DNA from 3 places in the Streptomyces sp. TLI_55 genome. Region 1 is predicted to be linked to each of the others. Evidence: riboswitches for the same ligand, from Rfam matches in the RefSeq annotation. Region 1 holds a riboswitch; each other region holds the start of a gene.
What was found. Region 1 has a riboswitch for cyclic di-AMP ahead of CRP56_RS31750 (M23 family metallopeptidase). Riboswitches for the same ligand answer to the same signal wherever they lie in the genome.
Positions count from the first base shown of each region.

Region 2: linked by a shared signal. The riboswitch ahead of CRP56_RS25365 (transglycosylase SLT domain-containing protein) and the one ahead of CRP56_RS31750 (M23 family metallopeptidase) in region 1 are both predicted to bind cyclic di-AMP.
Region 3: linked by a shared signal. The riboswitch ahead of CRP56_RS35705 (M23 family metallopeptidase) and the one ahead of CRP56_RS31750 (M23 family metallopeptidase) in region 1 are both predicted to bind cyclic di-AMP.

Region 1 is NZ_OAOJ01000001.1:6,882,312-6,889,960, reverse strand. Features, by position in the region: gene CRP56_RS31770 (bifunctional acetate--CoA ligase family protein/GNAT family N-acetyltransferase) at 1-1,748, opposite strand, end outside; gene CRP56_RS31760 (HPr family phosphocarrier protein) at 1,948-2,229, shown strand; gene CRP56_RS31755 (GntR family transcriptional regulator) at 2,367-3,062, opposite strand; gene CRP56_RS31750 (M23 family metallopeptidase) at 3,276-4,040, opposite strand; cyclic di-AMP (ydaO/yuaA leader) riboswitch at 4,053-4,215, opposite strand; gene CRP56_RS31745 (M16 family metallopeptidase) at 4,419-5,807, opposite strand; gene CRP56_RS31740 (M16 family metallopeptidase) at 5,804-7,198, opposite strand; gene CRP56_RS31735 (DNA gyrase/topoisomerase IV subunit A) at 7,516-7,649, shown strand, end outside.
Region 2 is NZ_OAOJ01000001.1:5,495,195-5,502,843, reverse strand. Features, by position in the region: gene CRP56_RS25380 (polyprenyl synthetase family protein) at 1-897, opposite strand, end outside; gene CRP56_RS25375 (peptide MFS transporter) at 1,105-2,607, shown strand; gene CRP56_RS25370 (CocE/NonD family hydrolase) at 2,624-4,624, shown strand; cyclic di-AMP (ydaO/yuaA leader) riboswitch at 4,847-5,029, shown strand; gene CRP56_RS25365 (transglycosylase SLT domain-containing protein) at 5,033-5,479, shown strand; gene CRP56_RS25360 (HAD family hydrolase) at 5,509-6,315, opposite strand; gene CRP56_RS25355 (hypothetical protein) at 6,465-7,070, shown strand; gene CRP56_RS25350 (FAD-dependent oxidoreductase) at 7,081-7,649, opposite strand, start outside.
Region 3 is NZ_OAOJ01000001.1:7,812,524-7,820,172, reverse strand. Features, by position in the region: gene CRP56_RS35720 (DUF6250 domain-containing protein) at 1-486, opposite strand, end outside; gene CRP56_RS35715 (GDSL-type esterase/lipase family protein) at 470-1,519, opposite strand; gene CRP56_RS35710 (exo-rhamnogalacturonan lyase family protein) at 1,516-4,239, opposite strand; gene CRP56_RS35705 (M23 family metallopeptidase) at 4,452-5,381, opposite strand; cyclic di-AMP (ydaO/yuaA leader) riboswitch at 5,384-5,554, opposite strand; gene CRP56_RS35700 (alpha-galactosidase) at 5,862-7,649, opposite strand, start outside.

The sequences.
Region 1 (7,649 bases):
GCGAGGGCGGCGTCACCGGCGGCGCCCTCCCCCACGGACGGGATCGCGGTGACGACGACGGCGTCGCAGGTGTCGTCCGCCAGCACGCGCGCGAGCGCGGCGTGGAAGTCCTGCGCCGAGGCGGCCGTCGTCAGGTCGAGCGGGGGCAGCGGCCTGAGTCCCTCGGACAGGCAGGCGTCGTAGGTGAGCAGGCCGAGCGACTCGGAGTTGCCGAGGATCGCCACGCGCGGGCCGCGCGGCAGGGGCTGGCGGGCGAGCAGCAGGCCGGTGTCGACCAGTTCGGTGATGGTGTTCACGCGGATGACGCCGGCCTGTCTCAGCAGCGCGGACACGGTCGTGTGCGGCAGCCGGGTGGCCCGTACGGCGTGCCCCTGCGGGGCGGAGCCGGCGCCCTGGACGACGACGAGCGGCTTGGCGGCGGCCGTACGGCGGGCGAGGCGGGTGAACTTGCGGGGGTTGCCGATGGACTCCAGGTACATGAGGACGACGTCGGTGTCCGGGTCGTCGTACCAGTACTGGAGGACGTCGTTGCCGGAGACGTCCGCGCGGTTGCCGGAGGAGACGAAGGTGGACACTCCGGTGACCCCCGTGACGCCGCCGCCGCGCCGGTGCAGGCGGGAGAGCAGGGCGATGCCGATGGCCCCGGACTGGGCGAAGAGGCCGATGCGGCCGGGGCGGGGCGTCTCGTTGGCCAGGGAGGCGTTCAGCCGTACGTCCGGGTTGGTGTTGATGACACCGAAGGCGTTGGGGCCGATGATCCGCATGCCGTACGCGCGTGCGTGCCGGACGAGTTCGCGCTGGCGCTCGCGTCCGTCGGGGCCGCTCTCGGCGTACCCGGCGGAGATCACGACGAGGCCCTGCACGCCGTGTTCGCCGCACTCGGCGACGACCTCGGGGACGTGCTCGGCGGGCACGGCGACGACCGCGAGATCGACGGGGCCCTCGATGTCGCGCACCGAGCGGTGCGCCGGGACGCCGTCGATCTCCTTGTCGGTGAAGGCCTTGTTCACGGCGTACAGGCGGCCGGTGAAGCCGGCCTCCCGGATGTTGTCGAGGATGCTGCGGCCCACCCCGCCGGGGGTGCGGCCGACGCCGACGACGGCGACCGAGCCGGGCTTGAGGAGTCGCTCCACGGACCGTCCCTCCGCGCGCTGTTCGCGCGCGTACTGCACGGCCATCGAGCGGTCGGTGGGCTCCAGGTCGAACTCCAGGCGTACGACGCCGTCCTCGAAGCTGCGCTTCTGGGTGTACCCGGCGTCCGTGAACACCTTGATCATCTTGTTGTTGGCGGGCAGCACCTCGGCGGCGAAGCGGCGGATGCCGCGCTCGCGGGCGACGGCACCGATGTGTTCGAGGAGGGCGGAGGCGACGCCGCGTCCCTGGTGGGCGTCCTGGACGAGGAAGGCGACCTCGGCCTCGTCGGACGGGGCGGAGGCGGGCAGTCCGTCGGCGCCGATGCGGTCGTAGCGTACGGTGGCGATGAACTCGCCGCCGATCGTGGCGGCGAGACCCACCCGGTCCACAAAGTCGTGGTGCGTGAAGCGGTGGACGTCCTTGGCGGACAGACGAGGGTAGGGCGCGAAGAAGCGGTAGTACTTCGACTCGTCCGAGACCTGCTCGTAGAAGCTGACCAGGCGATCGGCGTCATCAACGGTGATGGGGCGGATGCGCGCGGTGCCGCCGTCGCGCAGCACCACGTCGGCCTCCCAGTGGGCGGGGTACTCGTGCCGGTCCGACGAGGTCTGCATGGGCCCCAGAGTACGGCTCGCGTACGACAACGGCGCGAGGCAGTCTGTGGAGAGCGCAACAGGATCGCAAGAGGACGGAAGCCGGACCGAGGCCGCGGTCCGACGACCCACCCCGGACGGGACGTACGACCCGATCCGGAGACACTTCACGTGTGGGAAACTGGTCTAGACAACCCTGAACACCGAAGGGCAGCATCACATGGCTGAGCGCCGCGTCAACGTCGGCTGGGCCGAGGGCCTCCACGCCCGCCCCGCTTCCATCTTCGTCCGGGCCGCCACGGCCTCCGGTATCCCCGTGACGATCGCCAAGGCCGACGGCAACCCCGTCAACGCGGCCTCCATGCTGGCGGTCCTGGGCCTCGGCGCCCAGGGCGGCGAGGAGATCGTCCTCGCGTCGGACGCCGAGGGTGCGGACGCCGCCCTCGACCGTCTGGCGAAGCTGGTCTCCGAGGGTCTCGAGGAGCTCCCCGAGACCGTCTGATTTATCGGCGCCGGATGAATCACGGCACCACTGAAGGGCTCGTCCGAGTTTATCGGGCGGGCCCTTTCCAATTCCCTCTCGCGGGCAGCAGAAATACTTCCCCGCGAATTACTGCTTCTTTGTATACGGCCCTCGTGTTAATGCCGCAGGCTCGGCATGTTTACGGGATGTTGCGAGTTCCTCACACGCTCGGGCCGGTCTCCCGCGGCGCGGAATCGAAGGCGGTGCGCCGCGGTCGAGCGCTCGGTGTGCAGCGCGGTGACCGCACGCGCGCGTTCCGCGTCCCCGCGCGCCACGGCGTCGACGATCGCGCCGTGCTCCGCCCAGGACTCCACGGGGTTGGCGGGCGCCTCCACGGAGTACATCCAGGAGATCTTGTGGCGCAGCTGGGTCAGCATCGAGGTCAGCGCGGGGCTGCCGGAGGCCTGGGCGAGCGTCTCGTGGAACCAGCCGCCCAGGGAGCGCAGATCCTCGCTGTTGCCGCGCCTGGCCCGCTCCTGCCCCAGCCTGACCAGGCCGCGCAGGACCTTCAGGTGCGCCTCGGTGCGCCGCTGGGCGGCCCGGGAGGCGCCGAGCGGCTCCAGGAGCATCCGCATCTCCAGCAGGTCGGCGGCCTCCTGCTCGGTCGGTTCGGCCACGCACGCGCCCGCGTGCCGCCGCGTCACCACGAAGCCCTCGGCCTCCAGGGTGCGCAGGGCCTCCCGGACGGGGACGCGAGAGACGCCGTAGCGGCGGGCGAGGAGTTCCTCGGTGAGGCGGCTGCCGCGCTCGTGGACACCGGAGACGATGTCGTCCCTGATCGCGGTGCATACCGAGTGCGCCGGAATACGCATGACCGACCTCCGCTTTAATCCCCGTGAAACGTCGACGATTGACGTGTGTTCAGTGACTCTATTGCAAGGAACGGGAATTTCCGATGGCGGACCGGAATCCATGCATATTTTTTGGACAGCCGGGTGCCGAAAACGGCGAAACCCCGGCCAGGTGAGCCGGGGTTTCGGGAGATCTTGCGGTCCGCCGTCGGACGGCGGCGGTCACGCCGTGCCTCAGACGTTCACACCGTGCGAGCGCAGGTAGGCGACGGGGTCGATGTCCGAGCCGTACTCGGGAGTCGTCCGGGCCTCGAAGTGCAGGTGCGGGCCGGTGACGTTGCCGGTCGCGCCGGACAGGCCGATCTGCTGGCCCGGGGTGACCGTCTGGCCGACCGAGACACCGATGGACGACAGGTGACCGTACTGGGTGTACGTGCCGTCGTTCATCTTGATCACGATGTTGTTGCCGTACGACCCGCCCCAGCCGGCCTCGACGACGGTGCCGGAGCCGACCGCGTGGACGGGGGTGCCGCTGGCGGCGTGGAAGTCGACGCCGGTGTGGCTGCCGGAGGACCAGACGGCGCCGCCGGCCTTGTAGCCGGTGGAGATGTACGAGCCCGAGATCGGGGCGACGTAGGTGTTGAGGCGCTTGCGCTCGGCGGCGGCGCGGGCGGCGCGCTCCTTGGCCTCGCGCTCCTTCTTGGCCTTGGCGGCGGCCTGCTTGCGGGCCAGCTCCTCGGCCTTCTTCTGAGCGGCCTCCTCGGCGGCCTGCTGCTGGGCGGCGGCCTGGGCGTCGATCTGGTCGGCGACCGAGTCGCCGATGGTGACGACCGGGATGAGACCGGTCTGCTCGACCGCGGGCTCCGCGGCGAGGGCCGGGGCGGCGAGGGTGCCGATGACGCCGGTGGTGGCGAGGGCCGCGACCCCCGCAGCGCGGGCGGTGGTGCGCTTCATCCGGCTCGGGGCACGATGCTTCCCGGTGGGGCGCGTGAACGCCATGTGGAGGCTGATCCTTTCCTTCCCTCTCGCCTACCGGGTTAGCTGACGGGTTCGGAGCAGGAAGGTCTCCTACGGACCCCCTCGCTGACGCGCGGGCGTCCGATTCACCCCAGGGACTGCGTGGGTCCCCGGCTCCCCTGGCTCGCGCCGTACGGGGACTCGGCGATGACTGTCCGGTGCCGCGGGTGCGGCGCACTGCCTGACGGACAGCCCGGACGACGCTAAGCGGGGCCCCTTTCAATCCCCAAACGGATCAGGCAGTTTGTAGCGCATCCCACAGGGCAAACGGCCAACCAGCCTTCAATTCATTCCTTATTCGGACATTAAGGGGCCCTGGTGACGCATTCGTCACCAGGGCCCCTTCACGCGCGCGTGCCGCTACTCGGCTGTCACCACGGTCACTTCACCGATGCCGAGGGCCTCCACGGGCTCCTTGATGGCCGCCGCGTCGCCCACCAGGATCGTCACCAGACGGTCCACCGGGAAGGCGTTGACGGCCGCCGCGGTGGCCTCGACGGTGCCGGTCGCGGCGAGCTGGCGGTACAGCGTGGCCTGGTAGTCGTCGGGCAGGTACTGCTCGACCTGGTCCGCCAGCGTGCTCGCCACGGCCGCCGCCGTCTCGTACTTGAGCGGGGCGACGCCGACGAGGTTCTGCACGGCGACGTCGCGCTCGGCGTCGGTGAGCCCCTCCGCGGCGAGGGTGCGCAGCACCGTCCACAGGTCGTCCAGCGCGGGACCGGTGTTGGGGGTGTCGACGGAGCCGCTGATGGCGAGCATCGCGGCACCGGTGCCGTCCGGGGCGGACCTGAGGACCTGCCCGAACGCCCGGACGCCGTAGGTGTAGCCCTTCTCCTCGCGCAGGACGCGGTCCAGACGGGAGGTGAGGGTGCCGCCGAGGCAGTACGTGCCGAGCACCTGCGCGGGCCACACGCGGTCGTGCCGGTCGGCGCCGATACGGCCGATCAGCAGCTGCGTCTGGACGGCGCCGGGGCGGTCCACGATGACGACCCGGCCGGTGTCGTCGGCGGTGATGGCCGGCACCGGGCGCGGCTCGCCCGCCGAGCCGGTCCACGAGCCGAGGGTGTCGCCGAGCAGCCCGTCCAGGTCGACGTCCGTGAGGTCGCCGACGACCACGACGGTGCCGGTGGCCGGGCGGACGTGCTTCTCGTAGAAGGCGCGTACGGCGGCCGAGTCGATGTTGCGGACGGTCTCCTCGGTGCCCTGGCGGGGGCGCGACATGCGCAGGTCCGCCGGGAACAGCGTCCGGGAGAGCTCCTTGGCGGCCCGGCGCGAGGGGTTGGCCAGCTCGTGCGGGATCTCGTCGAGGCGGTTGGTGACAAGGCGCTCGACCTCGTCGTCCGCGAACGCGGGCGCCCTGAGGGCGTCGGCGAGCAGTCCGAGCGCCTTGGGCAGCCGGGAGACGGGGACTTCGAGGCTGAGGCGGACGCCGGGGTGGTCGGCGTGCGCGTCGAGGGTGGCGCCGCAGCGCTCCAGCTCGGCGGCGAACTCCTCGGCGGAGTGCTTGTCGGTGCCCTCGGAGAACGCGCGCGCCATGATCGTGGCAACGCCGTCCAGGCCCGCCGGTTCGGCGTCCAGGGGGGCGTCGAGGAGGACCTCGACGGCGACGACCTGCTGGCCGGGGCGGTGGCAGCGCAGCACGGTGAGGCCGTTGTGCAGCGTCCCGCGCGTGGGGGCCGGGAACGCCCAGGGCTTGGCCTCGCCCGCCTGGGGCTGGGGGTGGAATTCCATCGTGGCGAGCTCGGTCACTTGGCCGCCTCCTCGTTCTTGTCGCCGGCTTCGACGGTGGCTTCGGCCTCGGGGTCCTCGGGCGGGTCCGCGTCCTCGGCGGGCTCCCCCGCGACGGGTTCGTAGACGAGCACCGCGCGGTTGTCCGGGCGCAGACGGGCCTTGGCGACCGCCTGGACCTCCCCGGCGGTCACCTCCAGGACGCGGTCGACGGCGGTGAGGGCGAGCTGCGGGTCGCCGAACAGGACGGCGTAGCGGCACAGTTCGTCGGCGCGGCCCGCGACGGTGCCGAGCCGGTCCAGCCACTCGCGCTCCAACTGGGCCTGGGCGCGTTCCATTTCCTCGTCCGTGGGGCCCTCCGCGGCGAACCGGGCGAGCTCCTCGTCGATCGCGGCCTCGATGACCGGCACCTCGACGTCACCGGACGTCTTCACGTCCAGCCAGCCCAGGGAGGGCGCTCCGGCCAGCCGCAGCAGCCCGAAGCCGGCGGCGACGGCCGTACGGTCGCGGCGCACGAGCCGGTTGTAGAGGCGGGAGGACTCGCCGCCGCCTAGGACGGTGAGCGCCAGGTCGGCGGCGTCGGCCTCGCGTGTGCCGTCGTGCGGCAGCCGGTAGGCGGCCATCAACGCGCGCGCGGGGACCTCCTCCTCGACGACCTCGCGCAGCTGCTCGCCGATGATCTCGGGCAGCGAGCCGTCGCGCGGGGCGGGCTTGCCGTCGTGGGAGGCGATGGAGCCGAAGTACTTCTCCACCCAGGCGAGCGTCTGCTCGGGGTCGATGTCACCGACGACCGACAGCACCGCGTTGCCCGGCGCGTAGTACGTCCGGAAGAACGCGCGGGCGTCGTCCAGCGTGGCCGCGTCCAGGTCGGCCATCGAGCCGATCGGGGTGTGGTGGTAGGGGTGGCCCTCCGGGTAGGCGAGGGCGGTGAGCTTCTCGAACGCCGTGCCGTAAGGGACGTTGTCGTAGCGCTGGCGGCGCTCGTTCTTCACCACGTCCCGCTGGTTCTCCATCGACTCGTCGTCGAGGGCGGCCAGCAGGGAGCCCATGCGGTCCGCCTCCAGCCAGAGGGCGAGCTCCAGCTGATGGGCGGGCATGGTCTCGAAGTAGTTGGTCCGCTCGAAGCTGGTGGTGCCGTTGAGCGAACCGCCCGCGCCCTGCACCAGCTCGAAGTGGCCGTTGCCCTTGACCTGGCCCGAGCCCTGGAACATCAGGTGCTCGAAGAGGTGAGCGAGACCGGTACGCCCCTTGACCTCGTGGCGCGAGCCGACGTCGTACCAGAGGCACACCGCCGCGACCGGGGTCAGGTGGTCCTCGGAGAGCACCACGCGCAGCCCGTTGGCCAGGCGGTGCTCCGTTGCTGTCAGGCCTCCGGTGCCTGCCTGGTCTGTGGCCGTGTGACCCATGGGCATGTACGTCCCTCCGATCGCGGTGCGGTTGCCGTAACCGCGTTTTTCTGCCGGTCCTGCCACTGTATGCAAGCGTGTGGGGCACCGGTGGAGTTCCCGGTGGTCGTACGCCGACAGCGAGATCCCGTAGCCTGCGGACGGGCCGCCGTGCGGCGCGGGTGAACCACCGTCGGGAGAGCTGACGTCGGGTCGTCGTCCGCGTTGTCAGTGCCGGGGTCCACAATGGTCCGCGTCAGATCCCGTTCACGCTTGAGCAAGAGTGAGCCGAAGGGACGCGAGCGACCCGTAGGCGAGCGACCAGAAAAGAGGAGCCGGCAGCGATGGCCCGCCGCACCACGAAGACCCCGCCGCCCGACGACTCGTACGAGGAGAAGATCCTCGACATCGACGTCGTCGACGAAATGCAGGGCTCCTTCCTCGAGTACGCGTACTCGGTCATCTACTCCCGAGCCCT
Region 2 (7,649 bases), 1.4 Mb from region 1:
CCGCCGAGCCTGCTCCAACGCAGGATGCGCCCGCAACGCGGCCAACGCCTCCGCGAGCCGCTCGTCGTCCGCGAGGTCGGAGTCCAGCAGCTCGCACAGCGCCGCGTCCTCGGCCAGCCCCAGCCGCGCCGCGCGTTCCCGCAGCCGCAGCACCGGCATCGTGGGGATGCCCTCGCGCAGGTCCGTGCCGGGCGTCTTGCCCGACTCGTGGCCCTCGGAGGCGATGTCGAGAACGTCGTCCGCGAGCTGGAAGGCGACGCCCAGCCGCTCCCCGTACTGGGTGAGCACGTCGACCACCGACTCGTCGGCGCCCGCCATCATCGAGCCGAACCGGCAGGAGACGGCGATCAGCGAGCCGGTCTTGCCGGCGAGGACGTCGAGGTAGTGCTCGACCGGGTCCCGGCCGTCCACCGGCCCCGCGGTCTCCAGGATCTGTCCGGTCACCAACCGCTCGAACGCCTCGGCCTGGATGCGGACCGCCTCGGGTCCGAGGTCGGCGAGGATCTGCGAGGCGCGGGCGAAGAGGAAGTCGCCGGTGAGGACGGCGAGGGAGTTGCCCCAGCGGGCGTTCGCGCTGTCCACGCCCCGCCGGACGGCCGCCTCGTCCATGACGTCGTCGTGGTAGAGCGTCGCCAGGTGGGTCAGCTCGACGACCACCGCCGAGGGCACCACTCCGGGCGCATAGGGGTCACCGAACTGGGCAGTGAGCATCACGAGAAGCGGCCGGAAGCGCTTGCCGCCCGCGCGGACGAGGTGCTGTGCGGCCTCCGTGATGAAGGGGACCTCACTCTTGGTGGCTTCGAGCAAACCCTCCTCGACAGCAGCCAATCCGGCCTGGACATCGGCTTCGAGAGCCTGGTCCCGCACGCTCAGCCCGAACGGCCCGACGACGGTCACGAGGGGTCTCCTGTCTGCTGGTGTCTTCTGGCGATTACGCGGTATGTCGATAGGTCGCTGCCTTCACTCAAGTCAGCGTATCCGGTCACCTTTCGATCACCGTCGCCCCCCACCCGTGCAGCGCGGGCGGTATCGGATCACGCCCGGTATGTTTCTGATCAACTGAAAAGTACGGATATCCATCGACTTACCCGGAAGCAGTAGAGCGTGTCGCGAACCACCGTCGATGTCGACCCCGGAAACCAGCCGCCCCCCGAGGACGACACCGCCTTCTTCGGCCAGCCGAAAGGCCTGCTCACCCTCTCCGGTCTGGAGGTCTGGGAGCGCTTCTCGTTCCTCGGCATGCAGGCCATCCTCGTCCTGTACTTCGCCGATTCGGTGGCGCACGGGGGCATGGGCATGGCGGCCGGAACCGCCGCCTCCGTCTCCGCGGCCTACGGCACCCTCGTCTACCTGGTCTCCGTCGCCGGCGGCTGGCTCGCCGACCGCATGCTCGGCTCTTACCGCGCGGTGCTGTGGGGCGGGATCCTGATCGCCTGCGGGCACTACTCCATGGCGGTGCCGACCGCGACCATGACCTGGGTGGGCCTGGGGCTCATCAGCGCCGGAACAGGCCTGCTCAAGCCCAATGTGGCCACCATGGTCGGCAAGCTCTACCGGACCGACGACGAGCGCCGGGACGCCGGGTTCGCGCTCTACTACATGGCGATCAACATCGGCGCCTTCGCGGGCCCGCTGATCACCGGCTGGCTCGGCGACCACAAGGGCTGGCACTGGGGTTTCTCGGCCGCCGCGATCGGCATGACCTTCGGCCTGGTCCAGTACGTCGCCGGGCGCCGTCACCTGGCCGGGCGAAGGCACGCCGCGGAGTTCGCGCTCGCGCCGGAGGCGATGGGGCGGGCGGTGCGGCTGATCGTCGTAGGCGTCGTCGTGGCGGGTGTGATCGCCACCGCGCTCGCCCTGGCGGGCTGGCTGACCATGGACCGGTTCGTCGACCTGCTCACGCTGGTCTCCGTGATCGCGCCGGTCGTCTACTTCGCGGTGATGTTCCGCAGCCCCAGGGTCACCGCCGAGGAACGCGGCCGGCTGAAGCCGTACGTCGTCCTCTTCCTGGCCTCGACGGTTTTCAACTTCATCCTCTTCCAGGCCTACAGCACGATGATGCTGCTGGCCTCCACGAACGCCGAGACCACGATCCTCGGCTTCGACTTCCCGGCCAGCTGGTACGCCTCCGCGCTCGGCGCCTTCGAGGTCGGGCTCGCGCCTTTCGTGGCCGCCCTGTGGGTGCGGATGGGCCGCCGTCAGCCGCACGCCTCCAACAAGATCGCCATCGGGGTCGTCCTGGGCGGGCTGTCGTTCCTGCTGATGGTCCTGCCGACCTCCGGGCACTCCTCCGACGACTACCTCATGTCCGCCTGGTGGATCGTCGGGTCGTACCTGCTGCTGGGGCTCGGCGACATCCTGCTGGAGACCTCGGGCATGTCGGCCACCACCAAGCTCGCCCCGGCCGCCTTCTCCAGTCAGACCATGTCCCTCTGGTTCCTCTCGCTCGCCCTCGCCAACGGCATCCAGGCGCAGACGGTGAAGCTCTACGACGACGTCTCCCACCCGGCCTACTTCGGCGTCAACGGCGCCATCGCGGTGGCCGCGGGCCTCGCGGTGATGGCCGCGGCGCCCTGGCTGCGCCGCACCATGCACCCCGTCCACTGAGGTCACAGCGATGAGCCTGCACATCCGTACGTCCTTCCCCTACGAGACGACCCACGAGGACCTGCGCATCCCGCTTCCGGACGGGACGCAGCTGTACGCGCGCGTGTGGCGACCGCTCACCCAGGAACCGGTACCCGCTCTGCTCGAATACCTGCCCTACCGCCTGACCGACTGGACCGCGCCCCGCGACTTCCAGCGCCACCCCTGGTACGCGGGCCACGGCTATGCCTCCGTGCGCGTCGACGTCCGCGGGCACGGCAACAGCGGCGGGCTGCCCACGGACGAGTACTCGGCGACGGAGCTGGCCGACGGGGTCGAGGTGGTCAACTGGCTGGCGGCGCAGCCCTGGTGCGACGGCAAGGTCGGCATGTTCGGCATCTCCTGGGGCGGCTTCAACTCCCTCCAGATCGCGGCCCTCGCACCCGAGCCGCTCAAGGCCGTCGTCACGGTCTGCTCCACGGACGACCGCTATGACAACGACGTGCACTACATGGGAGGTTCCGTCCTCGCCGTCGACATGCACGCCTGGGCCGCGACCATGCTGGCCTTCGTCTCCCGGCCGCCGGACCCGCAGTACGCGGGCCTGGCCTGGCGGGACATGTGGCTCAAGCGCCTGGAGCACATCGACCCGTTCATCCACACCTGGCTGGACCACCAGACCAGGGACGCCTACTGGCGGCACGGCAGCGTCTGCGAGGACTACGGCGCGATCGACGCGGCGGTCCTGGCGGTGGGCGGCTGGCACGACCCGTACCGCGACACGGTGCTCAGGCTGGTCGAGCATCTGCCGCCGGACCGGGTCCGCGGGCTGGTCGGCCCCTGGTCCCACCAGTACCCCGACCGCGGGCTGCCGCCGGGCCCGGCGATCGGCTTCCTCCAGGAGACCCTGCGCTGGTGGGACCAGCACCTCAAGGGCGTCGACACCGGCGTCATGCGGGAACCCCTGCTGCGGTCCTGGATCAGCGACTCCCACCGCCCCGCCACGGTCTACGACACGCTCCCCGGCCGCTGGGTCGGCGAGCCGGCCTGGCCCTCCCCGCACGTCACGACGGTCTCGTACGGCCTCCAGGGCGCCCCTGTCCTCGTCCGCTCCCCGCAGCACACGGGCGTGGACGCCGGGCGTTTCTTCCCGTTCGGGAACGACGCCGATCTGCCGCCGGATCAGCGGGAGGAGGACGCCCGGTCGGCCTGCTTCGAGTTCGCGGTGGGTGAGGAGACATGGGTGCTGGGGCGGCCCCGGGTGCGGTTGCGGGTGACGTGCGAGGTGCCGCGCGGACAGGTGATCGCACGGCTGTGCGATGTGGCGCCGGACGGGTCGTCGACGCTGGTCACCCGGGGCGTGCTGAACCTGTCGGCCCGGCACGGGCGGGACCGGGCGGTGCCGTGGGAGCCGGGGGCGAGCGGGGAGGTCGTCTTCGAGCTGAACGGCATCGGGCATGTCTTCCCGCCCGGGCACCGCATCCGGCTCGCGGTCTCCTCCGCGTACTGGCCGTGGATCTGGCCGCAGCCCGAGTCCGAGGCCGGCTTCACGCTGGACCCGGCCGGCAGCTTCCTCGAACTGCCGGTCAGGACACATGACGTGGACTCGGACACCGGCATCGGCTTCGGCGAGCCCGAGCAGTCGGAACCCCTGGGCGTGAACTACCCGGCCACCCTCGACGAGCCCCGCCCCGAGCGGCTGGTCGTACGGGATGTCGCCAAGGGCGAGTGGCGGCTGGAGGTCGACCCGCGCTACGGCGGCACCCGCTTCTACCCCGACGGCCTGGAGTTCACCGAGGACGCACTGGAGACGTACACGATCCAGGAGTCGGACCCGCTGTCGGCCCGCGCCCGCTCGGTCTGGTCGATCCGGCTGCACCGGCCGGAGCTGGGCTGGGACACCACCGTCCGCACCCGCTCGGAGATCACCTGCGAGGCGACCGCGTTCCTGACCTCCAACGAGGTGATCTGCAGCGAGGGCGGCGAGGTGGTCTTCCACCGGACCTGGGAGAAGCGGATTCCACGAAGCGCCGGTTAACCGCCAGTTGAGGGTTTATTGCCCGATTTGCCGTTCTCGTTCTCGACGGTGAGTTGGCTCACTTCACCCTGCCCTCACCTTGTCCGAAAACCCCGGAATTCCGGGGCGCACAAGCCGGACACCAAGGTCAACAGGTGCGATCTGTGAATCCGGTACTTGTTTCGGACATGTGCAGTCGCATACGTTCCGGGCCCGGGCGGACGCCGAATCCTGCCGCCGCCCGTAGACCGCTCACCTCACTCAGAGAACTTCACGGCAGGAGCGGGGGACCCAGGTAAGTCGCCGGGCCGGACGTCTTCGGACATACCGGTACGGCTCGGGGTGAAGTCATGCCTTCTCGGGCATGGCCGGGCAGCTCCCGCCCGAACCCGACAGCTCACCTCGCAGGCGCCGGAGAGGAACTTCGTCATGCGTCTGTCCCGCAAGCTCGCCGTCACCGGTGCCGCCGTCGCCGCACTCGCCTTCCCCGTCGTCGGCGCGACCACCGCGTCCGCGGCCACCACCACCACGGTCACCGCCACCTCGCTCGGCTACTCCGACACCCTCGACGGCTGGATCCGCGCCTCGCTCCAGGTCATGGCGCAGAACGGCATTCCCGGCACGTACGACGGCATCTACCGCAACGTCATCCGTGAGTCCTCGGGCAACCCGTACGCCATCAACAACTGGGACTCCAACGCCGCCGCGGGCACGCCCTCCAAGGGCCTGCTCCAGGTGATCGACCCGACGTTCAACGCGTACCACGTGGCCGGCACGTCGTGGGACTCCTACGACCCGGTCGCGAACATCACCGCGGCCTGCAACTACGCGGCCGCGGTCTACGGCTCGATCGACAACGTGTACGGCGCGTACTGAGGTCCGGTCGTCCAGCCTCTCGCCGAGGGCTAGTTGAAGAGTCTTTCGAGGACGACGGCGATGCCGTCGTCCTCGTTCGACAAGGTCACCTCGTCGGCCACGGCCTTGAGTTCGGGGTGGGCGTTGGCCATCGCGACGCCGTGGGCCGCCCAGTCGAACATGGGGATGTCGTTGGGCATGTCACCGAAGGCGATCGTGTCCCGCGACCCCAGGCCGAGGTGCTCGGCTGCCAGCGCGAGGCCCGTCGCCTTGGTGATGCCGCATGGCTGGAGTTCGACGGTGCCGGGGCCCGACATCGTCACCGTCGCGAGGGAACCGACGACTCCGCGCGCGGTCGCCGCCAACTCGTCGTCGGACAGGGCCGGGTGGCGCAGCAGCACCTTGCTGATCGGCTCGCACCACAGGTCGTCGCGGCGGCCCACCCGCACGGCGGGCAGGGTCGGGTGCGGCATCAGATACCCCGGCTCGATGAGCGTGAGCCCGTCGACCCCGTCCTGGTCCACGGCCGCATACACCTGCCCCACCTCGGCCTCGATCTTGCCGAGCGCGGTCTCGGCCAACTCCCGGTCCAGGGTGACCGACCACAGCAGACGGTCCGCGCCGGCGTCGTAGACCTGCGCACCCTGCCCGCACACCGCGAGCCCGGTGCTGCCGAGGTCGTCGAGGAGCGGCCGCACTCTCGGGGCCGGTCGGCCGGTCACCACCAGATGCCGGGCCCCGGCCGACGTCACCCGCGCGAGTGCGGCGAGCGACCGGTCGGAGAGCGTGTCGTCGCCTCGGAGGAGGGTTCCGTCGAGGTCGGTGGCGACGAGTGAATATGCGGTGGGTGCGGCCATGATCAGAGAATACGGATGGAATCCCCCACCGACTCGACGCGAACCGGACGGCCGCACCTTTCACATCCGTTGACACCGGCTCCGGTTGGGAGTCGGCGGGGCACCGCGCACCACCGGTTGCGTCGGCCTGTGGGTGAGATGCTCGCGGGGTGACCGATCACCCGGAGACCTTCCTGAGCCATCTGCGGACCGCCGCGGCCGGCATCCTCGAACGCTTCCCCGAGCAGCTCAAGCCCGAGATCTACGCCCTGTCCTTCCGCATCTGGCGCCTCGACGACGACGACCGCCACCCGTACGTGGCCATCGGCTACAACACCGAGAGCCAGTACGAGCGGGAGACGTACCCGGGTGACGAGGGCGAGGTCCGCTGGAACTACGCCTACTGGCTCCTCGACGGCTTCGAGATGCTCGGCAACGTCCCCGAGGATCCGGTGGGCAGCCGGGTGTACGTGGAAGAGGTCAAGCAACTCGGTGTCTGGTACGACGGCGAGTTCGACCTCGACCGGGTCCTGGACGACGACGACCTCCGCGCCCGCACCGACCTCCTCCGCCGGCACTTCCAGGACGCCGTCATCGACCTCGCCCGCCACCTCCACGCCGACGGAGTGATCGAGAAGACCCTCGGCCGCCAACTCCCCGTCGTCGTCTTCGACATGGACCGCCCCGGCTGGGAGGCCCACGCGACGGAGTACGCCAACCCGCCGGAGCTGATCGAGGAGTTCATGGCGTGGCTGCGGGAGTCCGGGGAGATCTGATCCGTCGGCCCTACCCGTGGGCCGCCGCCAGATGCCGCGCCAGCCGCGGTGAGGCGAACTCCGTGCCGCACACGAAGCGCATCACCGGTCCGTACGACGACGCCGACGGCAGGCCCGTGAAGTACAGGCCCGGCACCGAGGAGACGTATCCGGCGCCGAGCCTGGGCGCGCCGCGGCTGACCGCGAGCCGGGTGCGCAGTTCAGGGCCGAGGAAGTCCATCGCGGCGACGTCGACGCGGTAGCCGGTCGCGGCTATGACGTGGTCGGCGGCCAGGCGTTCGGTGCGGCCGGTGTGGGTGAGGACGGACAGTGACGGGTGGCCGGCCGCGGTGTCGGCCTTGAGGACGCGGCGGACCTCGCTGACCCGGACCTTGTCCTCGAAGCGGTCGCGCAGCCACCAGGCGCCGAGTGGACCGAGGACGCGGCGGACCAGGTAGTGGCGGGCTCCTTCCGGGAGGCGGCGGTAGGGGTGGGGGTAGTAGCTGAGCGCCCACAGGGACCAGGCGCGGCCGAACGGGGACTCCGGGCGCAGCCGGGGCTGCTTCCAGGGCGGGGCCCCGAAGGCGACGCTGCCCCGGC
Region 3 (7,649 bases), 930 kb from region 1:
CACCCCGGCCTCGCCGACGTACCGGCGCAGCCGGGTGGTGGTGTTGGTGTTGGCGCCGTAGCCGACGTAGTAGGTCTTGAGGTAGTCGTACTCGGCCAGGGCGCCGCCGCGCTGGGTGGCGAAGAGGTCGTCGGGGGACCGGACGTCGGTGGCGTTCCAGAAGTTGTTGAGGTCGGAGACCCGGTCGTTGACGCCGCCCGCGGAGACGGGGGTCGCCGTGTACTCGATGACGTACGGGCCTTCGAGGCGCCTGCGGAACCAGATCGTCGCACCGGCGGGGACGTCGGCCTCCAGGACGCCTCGGGAGGCGGTGACGGTGCCGCCCTTCTCCAACTCGACGGCCCACTGGCCGAGGCCATGGCGGAAGTCGTCGTGGGCGAGGAGACGGCGGTGGCGGGGCGAAGCGCTCGCGTCGGCAGCGGGCGCGAGGGCCGCGACGGCGGCGCCTGCGACGAGGGCTCCGAAAGCTCTACGCGTGGTGGTCATGGGAGACGGCTCCTTCCAGAAGGGCGATCAGTCGGTCGGCCACCTTGCGATGGCCTTGGGCGCTGGGGTGGACGTCCCCGTGGAAGTCGCCCTCCGCCGGGGAGAGCCAGCCGCTGGTGTCGACGAACTCGATACGCCGGTCCGCGAGTTCGGCGACGGCGGCCGCGATGTCGTCGGCGTGTGCCCCGGTGAAGGGCCGCAGCGCGAGGATGCGCGCGTGCGGTACGGCGGCCCGCAGCGTGTCCAGGTAGGCGCGGTAGGCGGCACGGAACTCCTCCGGGCCCCACGCGGTGTCGTTGGTGCCCTGGTTCACCACGATCACCTCGGCGTGCCGGTCCGCGTCCGCCCTGGAGCCCGCGTAGTTCCAGCCGTAGGCGTCGGACGCCGTCGGCACTCCCCCGTTGCCCGTCCGGAGCACGCCCTGCCGTCCGAAGCCGACCTGGGTCAAGGAGGCGTGCAGGGCGTCGGCGACCAGCGTGGGGTAGGCGGCGGTGCCGTCGGCGCAGTCCGAGGAGTTGACCTCGCACAGGGCCATGACGCCCTGCGTGACGGAGTCGCCGTAGAAGGCCAACCGCGGCTTGTGCGCGGGCCGTTGCGGCAGCAGCCGTCCGCGCACACCGGTCAGCACGACGCCGGTCTCCAGGGGCGGGGTCCATCGGTTCGCGCGGGAGAACACGTCCTTCACCGACAGTTCGACCCGGTGCGGGCCGCGCCCGGCGGCGGTGATCTCGATGTCGTCGCGGTCGACGGCGTACAGCCGCTTCGGGCCGCCGTCGACCGACACGTAGATCTGCGCGGGCACGGTGACCGACGAGACGTCGAACAGGGCGTGGACGCTGTTCCCGGTGAAGCGGAAGCCGAGCCGGGAACCGGAGTTGACGGTGACCGCCGCCTCCGCGGTGTGCCCCCAGTGGCCCTCGTAGGCGAGGCGCCGGTCGTCCGGCCGTACGAGGTCCTCGGAGGCCGCCACGGGCTGCACCGCCCCCATGACCAGGCCCGCGGCCACCGCCGCGATCAGTGCGGCACGTCTCATGTCGGGATCCGATCGCCGATCAGGGCGAGGTTCTGGATCGCCGCGAGCGCCCACTGGGCCGAGGAGTTGGTGGAGATCCAGGGGATCTCCTCGGTCGTCCGCAGCACGGCCGGCGTCGTGATCGTCACCGGGTTCCAGTCGTTGGACGGGAAGTAGGTGTCGCTGCCGGTGTAGAACTCCTTCCACGCGCGCGTGGCGAGCGTCGGGTCGTTCCTGTGCCGGGCCGCGTAGGCGGTGATCCGCGAGTGCGCGGCGGGCAGCGCCGACTTCCAGGTGGAGCCGGTGAGTTGCTTCTTCTGGGCGTCGGTGGCGTTGTAGTACTGCGCGTAGTTCAGCCAGGCGGTGCGGAACTCGGGCTCCTCGTCGCCGAACAGCGACACGAGTTCGCTGTTGGTCTCGACGAGGCCGAAGACGGCACTCAGGTGGGACACGCTCACGGCCGTGCTCGTGGTGATCGCGAACTCGCCGGTGTCCGCGTCGAGCAGACCCGTGCCGGTGAAGAAGCCAGCCGGCTGCGCGGCGATCGTCCGCAGCGAGTTGACCAGCTTGCCCTTCGCCCTCTCGGCGTTCGGGCCCCGCCGCTCCCACTCGGTGAGCCAGGCCGCCGAGATGCCGCCCCAGTCGGTGCCGAAGCCGACCGACAGCGCGTGCCGGTCGCCGGGCGTGTAGCCGTCGGTGCGGACCTTGCGCTGCGGGTCGACCGCCAGGAACGTCCGCTCCACGTCGACGAGTTCGGACAGCAGGTCACCGGTGCGTTCGTCACCGGTGAGGAAGTAGAGGAAGCGGCGGTTGGCGGCCGTGGAGATACGGACCTGCTTGGCGCTGTCCGCCCAGTGCTGCACGCCGTGCCGGGTGCCGAGGCCCGCCCACTTGCCGAGGTGGTAGACGTCGACCTCGCCGGTGTGCCGGGTCATCGCCTCCGCGAACCGGAACACCTCGGCGGACCCGGTGCGCAGGAAGTGGTACCAGAGCCAGAGGTCGGTCCCCAACTCCGAGTTGTCCCAGGCGTATCCGCCGACGTCGTACCGCCAGACGTGCCGGTCGTTGTCGTAGGTGTGCTGGACGTCGCCGTAGTCGAGGAAGCCGTACCAGCGGTGCTGTTCACGCTGGTCGCGGTAGTAGGCGAACAGGTCGTCGAGGTGGTCCTCGATCGCCGCACGCGCCGCGTTGGAACGGTCGACGGGCGCCCAGTCGCCGAACACCCCCGCAGCGTGCAGTCGTTGGGGTGTCGCGGTGAGGAACGGCGGGGTCGCGACGGCGGCGGCCTGCGCGGCGAGAACAGCGGCGGAGGGGGTCTTCTCGACGGCCCAGAAGGTCAGTTCACTCGTCCGCGCGATGCCGTAGGGAGTGCCGAAGCCGGGCTCGTAGTCCTCGTACGTGATCTCCAGACCGCCGTCGGACTGCTCCTCGTACGTGTCCTGCCCCAACCCGTCGTGGTAGAAGCGCAGGTCGAGCGGCTGGGCCTCCGGCGAGTACAGCCATACGGTGGCCTCGGCGGCGTCTCCCGCCGCTCCGCGCACGTCCAGTTGGGCCGGGTGGCGCTGCCAGAAGTCCCGCAGACCGAAGGAGAGTCCGCCGCTCGCGCCGCCGACGTAACCGAGGCCTCCGGCCCGGCGGCCGGCCGCGGCGTGGATCCAGCCGTAGCCCGCCTTGGTGCGCTTGCGGACGGTGTAGCCGTCGGCATTGGGCTGGGTCAGGGTGTGGTCGCCCCAGGTCGGGATGTAGGCGAGGCGGTCGGCGACTCGGGGGTCCCAGGTCGAGATGTCGGGCAGCCGCTCACCGGCGATCTGGGCCGCGCGGACCGCCGCCCCGGGGTCGCGGCGCAGTCCGGTGATGCCCTGGACGGCCTCGCTGAACAGACCGCCCCCGGAGTCGGCGAACCGCACATGGCGGTCGTAGGGCCGGTCGCTCAGCGGCACGGTGAAGCGGACGCCCAGACCGCGCAGGAAGTCCCCCTGGTCCGAGCCCGGCGTCTGCTCGCCGTCCCAGACGAAGGTGTGCACGAGACGGAAGGAGTCGGCACCGGCGAAGAAGGAGAAGCGCAGCGTGTACGGCAGCCAGGCCCGCCCGCCGTCGCGGTGTCGGCCCTCGACGCGGACGACGGCCCGGACCGGACCGTCCTGCTCCACCTCGACCTTCTCGACCCGGCCGGCGAAGTGCGAGACGTCCGCGCCCTCCCGCACCGACTCCTGCCGCAGGGCGACCAGCTTGCCGTTCCGGGCGATCTCGGCCGACCCGCGCCGCACACTCCGTACGACGGTGTCGGAGCCCTTGGCACCGAACACGGCCGTGATGACGCCGGTCGACACCTCGACGCGGCCCGCGGACCGGGTGACCGTGACCCGCTGCTCCGGCGCGGCCGGGGTGCCCGCCGCCAGCTTGTAGGCGGAGGCCTTCGGTGCGCCCGGCGCGAGGGCGTGTGCCGTCCACTTCACCGAGCCGTCGGGCCAGTAGCCGGTGACCCAGCTCTGGACGGGGACGTCGTCGCCCGCGGCGGTCGTCAGCCGGAAGGACTGCTCGGGCCGGTACGCGCCGCGCGCCCACGGCACACCCCAGGCGGTGCTGGCGTGGACGTCGGGCGCCGAGCCCTCCAGCCAGTGCAGTTCGGTGGCGTCGGCGTCCGCCGCGGCGGCGGTGCGGGACAGCGCCCAGGAGAACTGGGCCGCGGCGGCCGCGGCTGCGGCGCCCTTGATGACGGTGCGTCGGTCGACGCCGGGCACGGGGACCTCCGGATGCGGGTGCGGATGCCATGACGGACAGAAAGCGCTTGCATCGCTTCGGAGATCACTGTGGTCCCACCCTCGCCTCCCTGTCGACGCTTTGGGCAGCCGCGCCACAAGACCGCAATGAACCGATCATGAAACGGCAAGACCACACACCGAAGGCCGGACCCGGGGATCGGGATCCGGCCTTCGGTGGCATCGGGGGAGCGTCAGCCGACGGCGACGCCCTTCGAGCGGAGGTACCCGACCGGGTCGATGTCCGAGCCGTAGTCCGGCGTCGTCCGGATCTCGAAGTGGAGGTGCGGACCGGTCACGTTGCCGGTGGCACCGGAGAGGCCGACCTGCTGCCCCTCGGTGACGGTCTGGCCGGCCGAGACCGAGAGCGCCGACAGGTGGGCGTACTGCGCGTAGTAGCCGTCGGCGAGCCTGATGACGACCTGGTTGCCGTACGCGCCGCCCCAGCCGGCGGAGACGACGGTGCCCGCGCCCACGGCCTTCAGCGGGGTGCCGGTCGGGACGACGAAGTCGACGCCCGTGTGGTAGCCGCTGGACCACATGCTGCCGGCCACGTGGTAGCCCGTGCCGACGGTGGCGCCGGAGACCGGGAGGGTGAAGCCGCTGGAACTGGTCGTCTCGCTGCTCTGGGTGGCGGTCGTCTTCTCCGACGACGAGGAGGAGGACGACTTCTGCGTGCCGCCGGAGGTGTCGGCGGACTTCTCGGTGCTCGCCGCTGCCTTCTTGCCCAGCGTGAGCTTCAGACCGGGGTGGATGAGCGAGGGGTCGGAACCGACGGCCTCGCGGTTGTCCGAGTACAGCTTCTTCCAGCCGCCGGTGACGTTCTGCTCGTCGGCGATCTTCGAGAGGTAGTCGCCGGCCTTCACCGAATAGGTGCGCACGGTCGCGGTGTTCGCGGCGTCCTTCTTCTGCGTGGCCTTCTCGGTCGCCGTCTTCGCGGCGACCGGAACGGACCGGACGGCCTTTTCCGAAACCGACTGCGCCACGGACTGGCCGGTGGCCGCGTGAGCGCCGGCGGCCCCCATCAGAGGCAGGGCGAGTGCGGCGCCACCGGTTCCGGCGACGGCGATCGAGCGGGTGAGCCGCTGGGACTTGGGGCGGCGGTGCTTACCCTTCGCGGGCATGACGAATTCCTCTCCGGCGCCTGCGAGGTGAGCTGTCGGGTGCGGACTGGAGATGTCCGGACGCACCGAGGTGCGACTTAACCCCAAGCCTGTTCCGGAAGACCGGTCCAGGCGGTTGTACCTGTGGGTCCCCCGCTCCTGCCGTTCACGGGTGAGTTGTGCGGATTCCGGTCGGCGGCAGGATTGGGCGTCCGTCCGGATTGGTGGCGAACGTAAGCGAGGAAGACGCAAAGGGACAAGTAAGAGGTTCCAGGGTGATTGCGTTCCTCTTGATCCGCCGCGGAATTCACGGTCACCCTCCGTGCATCGGCGGGCCTTCCGGAAACGCAATCACCCAGATTTTGAACGCGAATTACGTGAACATGACGGACGACTCAGGGTCACCGATATGACGCTGCTCACGTGCCGTTTTCACAGCTTCCCTAATTCCAGAGCGAGTTGGAATGAAAGCTATGGAAGCTGCCAATTCGGACAGAAAGCTCAGATGCGACGCAGCCGTAGAACTGCCGCATCCAGATCGCCCCGCAATCCCACCCGCAGACCGTGATGCAGCAATACGGCACCTCTGTAAATTTCGCCCGTTTCGCGGCATTCGTACGCGGCGGTGGGGTCGAGGCCGCGCAGCCGCAGCGCCGGAACGGGTTCGCCGTACCGCTGCGACTGGAGCCAGGCCAGGACGACGGTCTCGTCCCCGAGGACGTACTGCACGGCGCTCAGGCCGTCACCCTGCGGCGCCCGCAGCCGGTACTGGTCGCCGCGCTGCACGAGCGGCCGGATGTCCTTGTAGAGCTCCACCCACTCGCGGGCCTCTGCGAGCTCCTCCTCGGTCCACTCCGCGAGGTCACCGCCGACGCCGAGCACCCCCGCCATGGCGCTGACGAACCGGAAGCGCAGCGAGCTGACCCGCCCGTTGAGCTGGGTGTTGGGGCTGTCGGTGACCCAGGCCGCCATCACGCGCGCGGGGTGGATCTGACTGAAGCCGTGCTGGATGGCGAGCCGGTCGAGGGGGTCGGTGTTGTCGGAGGTCCACACCTGGTCCGTGCGGCTCATCACGCCGAGGTCGATCCGGCCGCCACCGCCCGAGCAGGACTCGAAGGCGACACCGGGGTGAGCGGCCCGCAGCCGGTCCAACAGGGCGTAGAAGGCGTGCACATGGTCGACCCACAGCCGCTGCGGATAGGCCTCGCCGGGCCAGCCCGCGTCGGTGAAGCAGCGGTTGAAGTCCCACTTCACGTAGTCGATCGGGGCGCTGGACAGCAGGGCGTCGAGCTGCCCCCACAGGTACTCCTGGACGTCCTCGCGCGCGAGGTTGAGGACGAGCTGATTGCGCAGTTCCGTCCGCTTTCGTCCCGGCTGGAACTGCACCCAGTCGGGGTGGGCCCGATAAAGGTCGCTGTCCGGGTTGACCATCTCGGGCTCGACCCAGATGCCGAACTGCATGCCGAGCCCGTGCACGTAGTCGGCGAGGGGCTTCAGGCCGCCCGGGAAGCGGTCGGGGTTGACCGTCCAGTCGCCGAGTCCGGCGCGGTCGCTGGTGCGGGTGCCGAACCAGCCGTCGTCGACGACGAACAGCTCGACGCCGATGGCCGCGGCCCGCCGCGCGAGGCTCCCCTGCTGCTCCTCGGAGATGTCGAACGCGGTGGCCTCCCAGGAGTTGAACAGCACCGGCCGGTCCTGGTCGGCGTCCGGGATGACGTACGTCCGCTGGTAGGCGTGCCACGCGCGGCTGGCGCCGCCGAAGCCGCCGTCGCTCCACAGCCCGGCGAAGACGGGGGTCGTGAACGACTCTCCCGCCCCCAGGCTCAGCAGCCCCGACTCGTCGTACCCGGCGCCGCCGGTGATCTGCACGCGCGCGTCGGGGAGTTGGGCCACCGCGATCCGCCAGGAGCCCGACCAGCCGAGCGCGCAGGCGTAGACCTCGCCGCGCTCCTCGCCGGCGTCGGTGTCGAGGGCGACCCAGGGCAGGTGCTGGTGGCTGGTGTGGCCGCGGCGGCTGCCGATGACCTTCTCACCGTAGGTGAGGGGGGCGCGCACGAGCCGGGACTCGGCGGCCCAGCGGCCGTGCAGCTGGGAGAGCCGCCAGTCCTCGCGGTCGGGCAGCGTCCAGGTGGCGGAGTCGGCGCGCAGCAGCTCCAGGGCGTCCTCGCCCTGGTTCTCCAGGGTGGTCCAGCGCTCCACCACGTCGCCGCGCATCCGGTAGTGCAGCGTGACGACGAGACCGCCGTCCCGGAACCGCAGCCGCAGCTCGTCGGCGTCGGCATCGGTCTC